Companilactobacillus allii: one gene and its partner. Each later gene encodes a partner of the first gene's protein in a complex. Links are inferred from orthologs where the notes say so. Each region holds a gene or a part of one and is shown on either strand. Other genes may lie near its edges. The genes, in order: BTM29_RS10310 and smc.

Region 1 (4,018 bases):
GGCTGCAAACATATTCTTTACTTGATGATTATGTCCTTCATGAATCACCATTTTTACAAGTGAAGTATTCTTTTTAGTGTCCTTTGACATGATATGTACTTTAGCACGTGAAGTCGTATAATCCTTTAGTTTCAGACCATTCTCTAGCTTTTTAATTTCTTCAACTGTCAAAAAGCCTTGGACCTTTGCAATATATGTTTTTTCAACATGATATCTTGGGTGCATCAATAGATTGGCAAAATCACCATCATTAGTTAACAACAATAAGCCAGAAGTATCATAATCTAATCTTCCAATCGGATATACACGTTCATCAACATCTTCCAAAAGATCTGTAACAACTTTTCTATTCTTATCATCCTTAACAGCAGAAATAACACCACGGGGCTTATACATCAAGATATAGCGTTTCTTCTCACTATGAAGTGGCATTCCATCTACTTCAATTTTATCGCTATGATCTACTTTAATTCCCATTTCTCTAACTGTTTTACCGTTAACCACAACGTGTCCTTCAGAAATCATTTGTTCTGACTTCCTACGCGAAGCTACACCTGCGTCTGCCATAAATTTTTGTAATCTAATTTTTTCCATCAAAATCTCCTATGTTCTCAGTTTCATCATTTTCAAATTTTTCTATTTCAGGTAATTCTTTTAAATTCTTAATACCAAAATAATCAAAGAAATAATCCGTAACCACATATAGATTAGGATGTCCGGGAACATTCTTCTTCCCATCCTCCTTGATTAAATTCCTAGCTAGAAGTGTGTTGATACTTCCGGAACTTTGAACTCCACGTATATCATCAATCTCAATTCTAGTTATTGGTTGTCGGTACGCCACAATTGACAATACCTCTAACGCTGCTTGACTCAGCTTGGTTCCTAAGCCAGATTTGAAATACTTGGTTAATACGTCACTATATACGGATTTGGTAATCAATTTATATTGAGAATTAAAGTTAGCTAGCTTAATACCTGAATTTTCATCACTATCCAACTTAATCTCTAATTGTTCAATATTTTGTCTTAATGCTGCACTATCTATTTCAAGTAACTGTGCTAAATCGTGTTCCTTTATCCCTTGATCTCCAGCAACAAAAAGTAATGCCATAATTTTTGCTTGATACACTATTATTAATTCCTCAATTCAATTATTAATTCACTATCAAGATTTTCTTGAGTCGCCGTTATTTGTTGCTTACTCACCATTTCAAGTATAGCTATAAAATCAGTAACAACTTCCTCAATATTATCTTGTAACTTTAAAAGTGACTTAAACGTTGTTCTTTTAACACTTGATAATTTATCCAAAATATTTTCTGTAGCATCTTTTATTGACAAGACTTCATTTTGTATAATTTCAGTCTGTGGTTGACGATTCTTTTGTTGTCGTAATATTTCAGCAAAAGTTGTAGCCAAATCATCAAGCACTACAGAATCAGGCTTTAAAAATTGTTCCAATTGAGTTTTCGGTATACTCATATCTTTATCAAAAGACAACTTACGTACTTGTTCTTTTTGTTCAAAATATTCTGATACCCTTTTAAAAGTCTGATACGTCAATAATTGTGAAACTAGTTCATCACGTGGATCTTCCATCTCAAAATCTTCGTCGATTTCATCAGGTGCTTGTGGCAACAACATCTTGCTTTTAATTGACATCAAAGTTGATGCCATCACTAAGTAATCTCCAGCAACATCTAACTCCAAAACTTTCATACTATTCAAATAATCAATATATTGCTGTGTGATTTGAGCAATGGGAATATCATATATATCTATTTTGGACTCTTTAATAAGATGGAGCAGTAAGTCAATTGGTCCTTCAAAATCCGTTAAAACTAAATTTAATTTTTCCATTATTTATTATTTTCTAATGCATCTTCACCTGTAACTACAGACGATTTACGCTCTTCCTCTTTGCTTTCACGCCAACTTTTTAATAATTCACTAAGGTTAAAGTTTCCCAAAATCGTATAATTTGAGAACTTTTGTTGAATATCATCAAAGATTTTAAAAATATTACTTTGTGAACGATAGGAAGGACTCAAAGAAATATACTCAATAAACACGGTATGTGCTGAAAAAGAAAGTGCCACAATTCCCGAATAGTCTTCAATATTGCTCTTCCAAAGATACAACTGACGATTTTCATCTTCCTTATAAAGATTTAATTCTTGATCTAAATTAGACATGTCTTTCAAATCATGAATATACGATAAAAATCCCATGGCAATTTTTTTGTTCTCATCACTATATTTATTAAGCATATTTAAATATTATCTCCTATGCACGAGGATGCGAGTTTTCATACACTTGTTTCATCCTTGTTTTATTAATATGAGTATATATCTGAGTGGTTGAAATATCAGAATGCCCCAATAACTCTTGAACAACACGTAGATCAGCACCATTTTCCAATAAGTTTGTCGCAAACGAATGTCGTAACGTATGTGGTGTAACATCTTTTTTAATACCAACTTGTGCAATGTATTTTTTAATCATTCGCCAAATAGATTGTCTGGTTAATTTGTTTCCCCTAAAATTCAGAAAAACTTCTTTCTGTTCACCATATCTTTCAACCAACTGATCACGAGTTTCAGAAAAATATTTTTGAATCCACTTAATAGCGGTATCTCCGATTGGTAATAATCGCTCTTTGTCACCTTTACCTAAGGTCTTAATTAAGCCTAAGTCTAAATGTAAATCATTCATTGACAAATTAACCAGTTCGCTAACACGTAAACCAGTTGCATACATTGTTTCAAAAATTGCTCTATCTCTAATACCTAATGGTGTTTGTGTATTAGGTGATTCAATTAATGAATCTACTTCTTGCATTGACAATACTATTGGCAGATGTTGACCTTTTTTAGGCGCATCTAGTTCATTCATCGGATTAACTTCAATTTTGTTGATTAATTCTAACCACTGATAAAAACGTCTTAAAGAAGAAAACATTCTCATCTGTGTTGTTTTAGATTTACCTTGCTTGTCTTGATCGGCAAAAAAATTAGTGATCACAAAATGGTCCTCAGGATATGTATCTTTTTGGTTATTTTCTAAGTAATAACTAAATTCCAACAAATCTTGTTGATAAGATGTGATCGTATTCTTTGATAAACCTCTATCAAGTCTTAAATAACGTCCATAATCAGCTATTGTATCAATCATTTTTTGATTATGGATTGTCAATTTCTCAGTCAAATGGTTCCACCTCTATTTAAGATACGTAAAACCATCTTTTTGTTCAATCTTTCGTTGTTTCATTAGATTACCTAATGCACGCTTAAAACTACCCTTACTGATACCAAAGTATTCTTTAATATCATCAGGATCACTCTTATCAGTATATGGCATTTTACCATCTTGAGAATGTTCCAACACTGCAATAATCATCTGTGCATCTGGAGTGATTTCTTCATATGCACGTGGTTTCATTGATAGATTCAATCTTCTATGACTTGAGCCAATTGCACGAGTTTTTACGTGTTGTCCTATATGCATTGGACCAGACTGCTCGTTTACATGAATGAAACCTAAATAGTAATCTTCTGTAATAACAAAAGTACCAGAATCTCTAATTGCAATTACGGTTGTCTCTTCATCTCTGTTTTTCATAGAGTCATTGGCGCTACGTACTAATTGCATATAAAGATTTAAGTCAGCAAGTTTACCCCATAAACGTCCCTTGTGATCAACATCTAGTTTAACCATGACACGATCACCTTTTTTAGGCCATTCAGAATGTTCCAATGGTAAATCATCTAATGAAACAACAATATCCTTATCCTTTAATCCAACATCAATAAAGACCCCAAGGTCTGATCTTACATCAGTAACTTCAGCATAATCCCAAACTCCTTGTGATACTGAAGGCAAATTAGCAGTCATTTTGTTCTTATGTGCCTGATTTTCATAAACAAAACCAGTGATCTCATCCCCTAATTCAGGAACACTTTCTAATTCACTTAAATCCAAAGCAAATGTGTAGCCCTCAATTTGTACGAAGGCT
Region 2 (11,558 bases), 330 kb from region 1 along the record:
GAGCTTTATACTTGGATCAAGGAAATACAAAGGTCGAAGAATTTCTTGAAAGTGTAGTATATCCACATATTGACTCAGGTGAGTTTTCTGAAGATACAGATTTCAAGACACATCTACAGGAACGTTTACAACAATCAGGTGAAGTTGAAATTGATTACAAGGTAATTGATGAAGAGGGTCCTGATCATGATAAGAAATTTGAAATTGAATTAATTGTTAATGATAAGATCTTGTCAAAAGGATTTGGTTTTAGTAAAAAGCATGCTGAACAAATGGCTGCTAAAGAAGCATTGGAACAATTGAAGTAGAAGAATTATAGGAGTTTTTATTTTATGCCATTAAAATCATTAACAATCAATGGGTTTAAATCTTTTGCTGATAAAACAAAGATTGATTTTACAAGCGGAATTACCGGTATTGTAGGACCCAATGGAAGTGGAAAATCAAATATCACCGAAGCAATTCGTTGGGTTATGGGAGAACAGTCAGCTAAGAGTCTCCGTGGTGACAAGATGGTAGATATTATTTTTGCCGGAAGTGCAACTAGACCACAAATGAATCACGCTGAAGTTATATTAGAGTTTGATAATTCTAATAAGGAACTTAAATCTGACCAAAATAATATCACCATCAAACGTAAGCTTTTTAGAAATGGTGATGCAGAATTTTCAATCAATAATAAATCTTGCCGTCTCAGGGATATCACAGAATTATTTATGGACTCAGGGATGGGTAAACAATCGTTTTCAATCATATCTCAAGGTCGTGTTGAGGAAATATTTAATAGCAAACCGATTGAGAGACGATCAATTATCGAAGAATCTGCAGGAATAGCTTTATTTAAGCAGAAAAAAACTCAGGCAGAAAGTAGGTTATCTGAAACAACTGATAACCTGCATAGAGTCTCTGATATTGTTTCTGAACTTTCAAAACAAGTGGAGCCATTAAAGGAACAGGCAAGTATTGCTAGAGATTATAAAGAACAAAAAAATAAGTATGATAATATTTATCAACAAATATTAACTATTGAAATTAAAGATTTATCAAAGGCAAAACGTGAAACAGAATCGAAATTACGTGAGGTTAAACTTAGTCTTCAAAATATTGAAAAACAAGTTAAGAATTCTAATGAACATGTAACTCGTAATCGTAATGAAACTAGTGAAATAGTTAAAAAAATTGATTTTAGTCAAGATGAATTAGTTAGGAAGACACAATCCTTAGAAATTTTGAATGGTAAGGTTGCTGTCTCTGACGAGCGTAATGGGTTTAATACGACTAATCAAACCTCTTTGAATGAACAGTTACAAAATATTACAAAAAGTAAAATTCAACATGAAAAGAAATTATCTGATTGTAATATTAAAATTGAACAATATAAAGAAGAAATTAGTAGTTATAGTAAAAGACTCAAAGAAATTGAGCAACTTCAAAAGAAAACGCCAGAAGAAATTCAAAATAATATTTCAAATTTACGTGATAGTTATGTTAATACGCTTCAAGAACAAGTTTCTACTGGTAATGAGCAAAAATTTACCCAAAGACAACTTGATCGAATTAAATTAAGCGATGAAGATATTAATAATCAGTTGGAAGATATCAAAAAGAACTTGAAAGAAACTAACATTTCTGCCAACGAAGTGAGTGAAAAGTTGCAACACTTTATTGATGATAATCAAGATTTAATTAAGAAAAATGATGAGCTTGATCGAGACATTAAAAATGTAACTGAGACTGGTCAGTCTGAAAATCAAGAATATTTGAAATCTTTGGAGAATCTTCAAGAAACTAAAGCAAGAAAAACTGTATTAGACAATATGCAGCAAGAACATGTGGGCTTTTTTGAAGGTGCTAAAAATGTTTTAAATAATCAGGATAAAATTGGTGGGATTATTGGCGCGGTTGCTGAATTAATTAAGGTGCCACAAGAATATCAATTAGCAATTGAAACAGTAGTAAGTAATCAATTACAGGCAATTGTAACTAAAGATGAACCCTCTGCAAAAGAAGCAATAAGCTTTTTACGTAAGAGAAATGGTGGTCGTGCAACGTTTTTGCCAATAAATATTATTCGCGGCAGATCAGTTAATAGTAGTGATCTAAATGCTTTAAGCCAAGTCCAAGGATATATTGGTGTAGCAAGTGAGTTGGTTAAGTTTGATTCTAAGGTTGAAAATATAGTTAAAAATATTTTGGGAAACCTTTTGATCGTTAAAGATATTAATGCAGCTACAAGAGCATCATCAGTCTCTGGTCGTAAGTATCGTGTTGTAACACTTGATGGAAACGTGGTTAATGCTGGTGGTTCAATGACTGGTGGCCAACAGCGTCGTGTAAATTCTAGTATTTTAACTAGAAAAGATGAACTTGTAAAATTGAATTCGCAATTGTCAAAACAAGAAATGGCACTTGATCAAAAACAACAAACAGTCGTAGATTTACGTGAGAAATTAGTAAATTTAAGAAATGAAAAGAAACAAATCGAAAGTAAGTTGTCTAATTTTAATCAAGAACGTAATCAATTGAGTAATCAGTTATCTAGTTATCAAAGTGAACTTAAGCATTTACAGGAACAAAAAAAAGCCGTTGAGTATAATGGCAATAAAAATGACGAAGAACGCAAACAGTTAAAAAAGAATTTGGATGGACAACTTCAAGGATCCAAAGAGCTTCAGAAAAAAGTTACTGATCTACAGTCTGATATTGAGGCCAACCAAAAGCTTTTAAAGGACTTTGATTCAGAATTAACTCAAATAACTAGCGAAATACAGCAAACACAAACTAAATTAGCAGTTGTTAAGAGCAACCAAGATAATGAACTTAAACAAAAGAAACAATTTGACCAAGAAATTTTGGATGATAATGATAAAATTAAAGAATTGAAAATACGCTTGGATCAACTTAATTCTGAACGTGATCAGTTAACTTTGAGTAATTCAGAAGTTAAAACCAAAATAACAGAACTGAATGGAACTATTAAATCTTTAAAACTTACTTTGAGCGATCTACAAAAACAAAGAAGTGAAAAAGAACAAGTGGCTGTGAAGCTAAACGATGAAGCACAGCGTAGTTTTGATTTACAAAAATCTGCTTCTGATGAACAAGAGAATTTAGCTATTTCTGTTACTAAAATAACCAATAAGATAGATACTCGTTTGGATGTATTGTCTGAAGAATATCAACTAACTTATGAAGCAGCAATGAAAAATCTAAAAGCTCAAGACTTAGACCCAGATGATTTAAAACGTGAAGCAAAGTTACTCAAAATGGGGATTGATGAATTAGGTACAGTTAATTTGTCTTCTATTGATGAATATGACAAAGTGAAAGATAGATATGAATTCTTGACCACGCAACAAAATGACTTGCTTAAAGCCAGACAACAATTACTTGATACAATGTCTGAGATGGATCATGAAGTTTCCACTAGATTTAAAAAGACCTTTGACAATGTTTCTGCTGCCTTTGAAATGATTTTCCCTGAAATGTTTGCTGGTGGTCGAGCCAAGCTTGTGTTGACTGATCCAACCAATCTACTAGAAACAGGAATTGAGATCATTGCTCAGCCACCTGGGAAAAAATTTCAGAGATTAAGCTTATTATCAGGTGGAGAAAAGGCCTTGACTGCAATAACATTGCTGTTTGCCATTATCAAGGTTCACCCGGTTCCGTTTTGTATTTTGGATGAAGTTGAGGCTTCACTAGATGATGCCAATGTAGATCGTTTTGCAAGTTATCTAAATCGTTATGATGATAATACTGAATTTATTGTTATTACTCACCGTAAGGGTACAATGATGAATGTAAATCGTTTATATGGTGTAACTATGGAAGAATCAGGTGTTTCCCGAATGCTATCAGTTGAAGTTCAAAATCTACATAATAACTTAGCTTCGTTTAACAATTAAAAAGGAGATTAAAGTATGGGACTTTTTGATCGAATTAAGAAGGCTTTCACCGGTAAAGATGATGATGAAGAAAAGAAATCTACCGAGGAAAGTATAGAGAAACAAGAATCAACTGAAGATACAAAAGAAGATGATACTCAAACCCTTGAGAACGTCGATAATAATGAAGTAGAAAAACCAGTGGAACCTACTGAGAAATCTACAGATGAACCTGGCGAAAAATCTATTGAAACCACAGATTCTGAAGATGTTTCCAAAAAATTGGATACTACTAATACGGATGAAGTTACAAAAGTTAAAGAAGAGGTTAAACCGCATACCTCTGAGCCAGTCAAAGAAGTAGAGTCTAATACTAGTGTTCAAGAAGAACCTGAGGATATAGAATCCGAAAGTGACTCTTCAGAAACAATTACGGATACTACAACTACATCAGAGAGTCCAGCGGAATCAGATGAATCTACAGATGAAGACGAAAAGGAAAAATCTGAAGAAAAAGATGTAAAAGAATATGATGAGGGCTTAAAGAAGAGCCGGAATTCATTTAGTACTAGATTTAATCATTTTTTGGCTAACTTTAGAAGTGTCGATGAGGATTTCTTTGATGATCTAGAGGAGCTTCTTATCGAATCAGATGTTGGATATGAAACAGCTATGCGTATATCTGATGAGTTACGTGAAGAAGTTAAGTTGGAGAATGTTAAAAAAAGATCAGATGTTTCGGACGTTATTGTACGTAAATTGGTTGATATGTACGATGAAGAGGGAAAAGAAGAAGATAACTCTTTAAAATTTAGTACAGATAAAGTTCCAACAGTATTTTTGTTTGTTGGAGTTAATGGTGCTGGCAAGACTACGACAATTGGTAAGTTAGCCCACAGATATCAACAAGAAGGTAAGAAAGTTCTTTTGGCTGCTGGAGATACATTTAGAGCCGGAGCAATTGAACAACTTCAAGAATGGGGTCGTCGTGTTGATGTACCTGTTGAAGCAAGCAAACCTCAAACTGATCCAGCATCAGTAGTTTTTGATGCTGTTAAGCGTGCAATTAATGAAAACTTTGATATATTATTGGTAGATACTGCAGGTAGATTACAGAACAAAGAGGGCTTGATGCGTGAACTTGAAAAAATCAAGCGTGTGATCACTCGTGAATTACCTGAGGCGCCTCAAGAAGTATTGTTAGTTCTAGACGGTTCAACTGGCCAAAATGCCTTAAGTCAAGCCAAACAATTTAATGAGACCACTGAAGTTTCAGGAATTGTTTTAACAAAGATTGACGGAAGTTCACAAGGTGGTATTGTATTAGCAATCAGAAATGAATTGCATATTCCAGTTAAGCTAGTTGGACTTGGAGAACAGATGGATGATTTACGTGATTTTGATCCAGAGAAGTTCATCTATGGATTATTTAAGGAACTCATTGTTGGTTCTGGTAAATAATTATGGATATTGATGAGAATACTAAAATTAATTTGTTATATAATTTTTATCATGCATTACTTACAAAGAAACAAGATCAATATGTAGATTTGTATTATGTTGAGGATTTTTCTCTAGGTGAAATTGCAGAGCAACTTAAGGTTTCTCGTCAGGCAGTTATGGATAACTTGCATAGATCAGTTAGTCTATTAGAATCATTTGAAGTTGAGCTTGGACTAATTAAGAAGACGCAGGAAATAGATGATATTTCTGGAAAACTTGAAAAAGTCGTTTTGGCAAGATATCCAAACGATAAAGAATTGTCCAAATTAGTTAAACGTATTTCAAAAATAAATGAAAAATAATGGGAGCAAAAAATGGCTTTTGAAGGATTAAGTGAACGACTACAAAAAGTTTTTTCTTCACTAAAGGGTAAAGGAAAACTTTCTGAAGACGATGTTCGTACTGTAATGCGTGAGGTTCGTATGGCTTTACTTGAAGCCGATGTTAACTTTGACGTTGTAAAGAGTTTTGTTAAACAAGTTAGAGAACGTGCTTTAGGTTCTGAAGTTATGGATAGTTTGACACCTTCTCAACAAGTTATCAAAATTGTTGACGATGAGTTGACCAAATTAATGGGGGACGAAGCAGTTCCTTTAAATAAGTCTCCACACATACCTACGATTATTATGATGGTTGGTCTGCAAGGTGCCGGAAAAACTACAACAGCTGGTAAATTGGCTAAGTACTTAATGGCCAATGATAATGCCAGACCGATGTTTATTGCTGGGGATGTTTACCGTCCTGCTGCTATTGAGCAATTGAAAGTGGTTGGAGAGCAAGTCGGAGCACCAGTCTATGATGAAGGTACTGATAAGGACCCTGTTGACATTGTTCGTAATGGATTAAAGCAGGCTGATGAAAATAAAAATGATTATGTAATTATCGATACTGCAGGACGTTTGGAAATTGATGATAAATTGATGGATGAACTATTGCACATAAAAGAATTGGCACATCCAGATGAGATCCTTTTCGTTGCTGATTCAATGACTGGTCAAGTGGCAGCTAAGGTTGCACATGGTTTTGATGAACAATTAGATATCACTGGTGTAGTATTAACTAAATTAGATGGTGATACTCGTGGTGGTGCTGCACTTTCAATTCGTTCCGTGACTGGAAAGCCAATTAAGTTTATTGGACAAGGTGAAAAATTAGATCAATTGGATGTATTCCATCCTGATCGTATGGCTGATCGTATCTTGGGTATGGGTGACATGCTTACTTTGATCGAAAAGGCTCAGACAGATTATGACGCTAAACAAGCAGAAGATATGGCTGAGAAGATCAGAGAAAATAGTTTTGATTTCAATGATTTTATTGATCAAATGGATCAAGTCCAAAAGATGGGTCCTCTTGATGAAATAATGAAGATGATTCCAGGTATGGCTAATAATCCACAACTTGCTAATGTTAATATTGGTGAAAAGGATATTGATCACTTAAAAGCAATTGTTTATTCAATGACACCAAAGGAACGTGAAAATCCAGATTTATTGAATCCGTCGAGAAGACGTAGAATAGCCAGTGGTTCTGGTCGAAATATTCAAGAAGTCAATCGTATGATCAAGCAATTTAAACAATCCCGTGACATGATGAAACAAATGAGTAAGGGAAATATGTCAGGTATGGATCAGATGATGGGCGGTGGAATGCAAGGTAAATTAGGTAAGATGGCAATGCATTCTATGGTTAAAAAACAAAAGAAGAATAAGAAGAAGCGTTTGAAGAAAATCAAGCGTTTTAAATCAAAATAAAAAAACACAGGGTGTAAAGAAAAAAACTTTACACCCTGTGTTTTTTTGTGTATACTAACAAAGTTAAGTATTTAGGAGGAAATCAAATGTCAGTTAAAATCAGAATGAAACGTATGGGTAGTAAGTTAAGACCATTTTATAGAATCGTTGTTGCAGATTCACGTGCACCACGTGATGGCCGCTTTATCGAACAAGTTGGTTACTACAACCCAATTTCACAACCAGAAGAAATTAAATTAGATGATGATAAGATTATGGACTGGTTACAAAAAGGTGCACAACCTTCAGATACAGTTCGTAACTTACTTAAGACACATGGTATTATGCAAAAGTATCATGAAAGTAAATATTCAAAATAATGAATAAGTAAATTGGGATCAGATAAAACTTTGTTTTATCAGGTCCTATTTATTTATCATGGAGGATTCAATGACTGAAGAACTTTACAGAGTGGGTACAATTGTTAATACTCACGGTATTAAAGGTGAATTAAGAATTATTCCGATTACAGATTTTCCAGAGGAAAGATTCAAAAAAGGTGCTAATCTTTTTTTGCGTCAATCTGGTAAAAAAGATAAAAAACTTATTGTTGAATCATCTAGGAAACATAAGAATTTTATTTTAATTAAGTTTGAAGGCTATGATAATATCAATGACGTCGAACAATATGTTAAATCGGAATTATTCTCTGGTAATGAAACAAAACCTAAACTTAATGATGGCGAATTTTTCTACAGTCAAATAATTGGATTAACCGTTGTTGATCCTAATTTGGGTGAAATTGGTAAAATAAAAGAGATAATTGAACTTGGTCCTAATGATGTTTGGGTTGTTAAAGGTCCAAAATACAAGGAAGTTTTAATACCTTATATTGCAGATGTTGTTAAAAAAGTGGATCTCGATGCCAAAAAGGTGGATGTCGAAATTCCGGATGGATTGATAGATTAATGGATATTACAATTTTAAGTATCTTCCCTAGAATGTTTCAATCTTTGGATGAATCATTGATAGGTAAGGCTCAAGAAAAAGAATTAGTTAACATTGATGTTGTAGACTTTAGGGATTTTACGACTAACAAACAAAATCACGTTGATGATGCTCCATATGGTGGTGGAGCAGGGATGTTACTTCAAGCTCAGCCGATTTATGATGCTATGGATTATGTTGAAACTAAGAAACCCGGTAAAAAAAGAGTTATTTTGCTAGATCCAGCAGGTAAAACATTTAATACCAATATGGCTAGAGATTTTGCTAAAGAAGATCAGTTGGTATTTATCTGTGGCCATTATGAAGGTTTTGATGAGCGTGTAAAGGATTTGGTTACTGATGAGGTGTCAATCGGTGATTATATTTTGACCGGTGGTGAGTTACCAACGATGAGTATGATTGATGCTACATTACGTTTTGTACCAGGTGTTTTGGGCAATTCTGTTTCTGCAGAGGATGAATCATTTTCAAATGGTTTATTAGAGTATCCTCAATATTCTCGACCTGCTGATTTCAGAGGCAAGAAAGTACCTGAAGTATTAACAAGTGGTAATCATGAGAAAATTCGTTTATGGCGTTTGGAGCAATCTTTGAAGAAAACTTTGAATAGACGTCCAGATTTATTGGAAGATGTTGAATTCAGTAAAGAAGAACGAAAAATATTAAATGATATAAAATCAAAATAATAGTTTACAGTTAAAATCAAATAATGTATTATTGTAAGAGTGTTTGAACACATATTAACGATATTCCGCTGTATATTCTTTAAGATATATAAGAGTGTCGAATGAGGAGAAGCTTTAAATGAAGAAATTAATTCAAGATATTACATCAGAACAATTACGTTCAGATATTCCTGACTTCCGTCCTGGAGACACAGTTCGTGTCCATGCTAAGGTTGTTGAAGGTTCACGTGAACGTATCCAATTATTCGAAGGTGTTGTAATTAAGAGACATGGTTCTGGCGTTAGTGCTACATATACTGTTCGTAAGATCAGTAGTGGTGTTGGTGTTGAAAGAACATTCCCATTAAACACACCACGTGTTGAAAAGATTGATGTTGTAAGACATGGTCGTGTACGTCGCGCTAAACTTTACTATCTACGTGATCGTAAAGGTAAGGCAGCTCGTATCAAAGAACGTCGTCGCGATATCTAATGACTTTAAAAAAGATGCCTTAGGTATCTTTTTTTTTGTAAATAAAAAAGAATGCCAAAGGCATTCTCAAATTAAAATATTTCTGGACGATATAGTCCAACAACTTTTCCTAAAATTTCGATATTATCCAAAATGATTGGATCCATCGTATCGTTTTCAGGTTGTAGTCTGAAGTGTCCATCTTCACTGTAAAATCTTTTACAAGTGGCTTCAATGTCTTCAGTCATTGCGATTACTATTTCGCCATTATTAGCAGTATGTTGTTCATGAACGATTACTTGGTCACCATCCAAAATACCGATATTTATCATACTTTCACCGTGAATTTCTAGCATATATAATTCACCGGAATCGCGGTTTAAGTCAGGTGGTAAAGGGAAGTAGCCCTCTGGGTTACGTTCTGCTGTAATAGGTTGGCCTGCAGCAACTGCACCTAGAATTGGAATTTGTTTTGATTTTATACCAATTGAATTAAGACCAGCAACTGTTAATTCGATAGCTCTAGGTTTTGTTGGATCACGCTGGAGATATCCCTTTTTCTCTAGTCTTGATAAGTGACCGTGAACCGTTGATGTTGATGAAAGGTCAACTGCTTCACATATTTCTCTAACTGTTGGCGGATATCCATGTTCGTCTAAATAATCATGGATACATTGTAAAATTTGGGATTGTTTAGATCCTTCTGCTTTTGACATTAGAACACCTCATTGTTAATATCTTAGTTAGATTGTATCAGAATAATGATATAAATTCAAACAAGTGTTCGGTATAATAAAGAGAGATCAAAAAAATATTAATTTGATTCTCTAGTATTGTTTTAGGAGATAATGTTTATGAAAGAACAAGAAAAGCTTATTGCTGAAATTAATGAATTGGCACATAAGGCAAAAGCTGGAACAATTACGCACGAAGAAGAGCATCAGCAAGAAGTTCTAAGGAAAAAATATTTAGCAAATTTCCGAGCTGGTTTCAGACAACAAATCGAGACTATGCGCGTGTTTGATAAAGAAGGAAAAGAAGTTACACCAAATAAAGTTAAAGAAATTCAACGTAAAAAAGGATTACGTGACGATTAGTCCTTTTAATTACATTAAATTTTTTGTATCATTATAAGATGTATGGAAAGGGTGAACAATAGATATGGGAATAACAATCGCAGTTGGTATTATAGCTTTATTAGTTGGTGCAGTCGGTGGTTTCTTTGCAGCAAGATATTACATGAAGAAATACTTCGAAGATAATCCACCAATTAATTCTGATATGATTAAGCAAATGATGGCTCAAATGGGACAAAAGCCTTCACAAAAGAAATTAAATCAATTGATGAGTTCAATGAAAACTCAACAAAAGAAAAGCAATAAAAAATAGTTTATAGATTATAGGTCACACGAGATTATTAAATTAATCTTGTGTGACCTATTTTTTTATATAAGGAAAACAAATTACAGCTAAATACGAACTAATATAATTATTTACTATTAAAATTTTCTTTTTTAAAGCGTATCCACGAATAATAATTAACTGTATCAATATAAATGTACGTATTTTGGTTGAAAGATCAAAAAAAAACTGATATTATTTGTTTACTAATAAAGAAAGGGTAAACAAATAATGAAAGACGTTGCAATAATTATGGGATCTATCTCTGATTTAAAGACAATGAATAAGACTGTCGAGACGCTAGAGAAATTAGAAGTTAGTTATGAACTTAAAGTGATATCTGCGCATAGAATGCCACAAGAAATGCTTTATTTTGCCTCTCAAGCTTCTCAAAGACATTTTAAAGTAATTATCGCCGGTGCGGGTGGAGCAGCACACCTACCCGGTATGGTGGCTTCCTCGACGATACTTCCAGTTATAGGTGTACCCGTTCAAACTAAAGCACTTAATGGTATGGATTCATTATTATCGATTGTACAAATGCCTAGTGGTGTTCCTGTGGCTACTGTAGCAATTGGAGAGTCAGGAGCTATAAATGCTGCAATTTTAGCAACTAAAATTTGTGCTCTTGAAAATAAAGAATACGAATCAAATCTTATTAAGTATCAAAAGCAAATGCATGATAATTCTGTTGAAAGTGGGAAGAATCTTGAATAATCAAATTTTATCTGGTTCGACTATCGGAATTATTGGTGGTGGTCAATTAGGACAAATGATGTCTTTATCTGCCAAAGAGAAAGGGTACAAAGTAATTATCTTAGATCCTCAACCTAATTGTTCAGCAGCACAGGTTTCGGATGAACAAATAATCGCTGAATATAGCGATTTA

Evidence for each region.
Region 2: the proteins of BTM29_RS10310 (region 1) and smc are in contact, whole or in part, in a crystal structure (PDB 3ZGX), measured with the Bacillus subtilis proteins. The link is inferred for Companilactobacillus allii from one-to-one orthologs.

What each region holds. Positions count from the first base shown.
Region 1 is NZ_CP019323.1:2,075,903-2,079,920, forward strand. What follows is about bases 1-2,943. They hold BTM29_RS10310 (segregation and condensation protein A), read right to left. Parts: upstream 1,864-2,943; coding sequence 1,138-1,863; downstream 1-1,137. Other genes in these bases: BTM29_RS10300 (pseudouridine synthase), read right to left, coding at 1-594; scpB (SMC-Scp complex subunit ScpB), read right to left, coding at 581-1,114; BTM29_RS10315 (RibT protein), read right to left, coding at 1,863-2,273; xerD (site-specific tyrosine recombinase XerD), read right to left, coding at 2,290-2,943. In the rest of the region: more of xerD, read right to left, coding at 2,944-3,177; BTM29_RS10325 (CvfB family protein), read right to left, coding at 3,223-4,018. UniProt on the Bacillus subtilis protein: Participates in chromosomal partition during cell division. May act via the formation of a condensin-like complex containing Smc and ScpB that pull DNA away from mid-cell into both cell halves.
Region 2 is NZ_CP019323.1:1,747,824-1,759,381, forward strand. Bases 1-4,108 are described here. They hold smc (chromosome segregation protein SMC), read left to right. Parts: upstream 1-332; coding sequence 333-3,908; downstream 3,909-4,108. Other genes in these bases: rnc (ribonuclease III), read left to right, coding at 1-308; ftsY (signal recognition particle-docking protein FtsY), read left to right, coding at 3,924-4,108. Outside these bases: more of ftsY, read left to right, coding at 4,109-5,348; YlxM family DNA-binding protein, read left to right, coding at 5,351-5,692; ffh (signal recognition particle protein), read left to right, coding at 5,705-7,144; rpsP (30S ribosomal protein S16), read left to right, coding at 7,231-7,503; ribosome maturation factor RimM, read left to right, coding at 7,574-8,092; tRNA (guanosine(37)-N1)-methyltransferase TrmD, read left to right, coding at 8,092-8,817; rplS (50S ribosomal protein L19), read left to right, coding at 8,936-9,289; transcriptional repressor LexA, read right to left, coding at 9,361-9,984; BTM29_RS08610 (DUF896 domain-containing protein), read left to right, coding at 10,123-10,365; BTM29_RS08615 (YneF family protein), read left to right, coding at 10,430-10,657; purE (5-(carboxyamino)imidazole ribonucleotide mutase), read left to right, coding at 10,901-11,386; purK (5-(carboxyamino)imidazole ribonucleotide synthase), read left to right, coding at 11,379-11,558. UniProt on the Bacillus subtilis protein: Required for chromosome condensation and partitioning.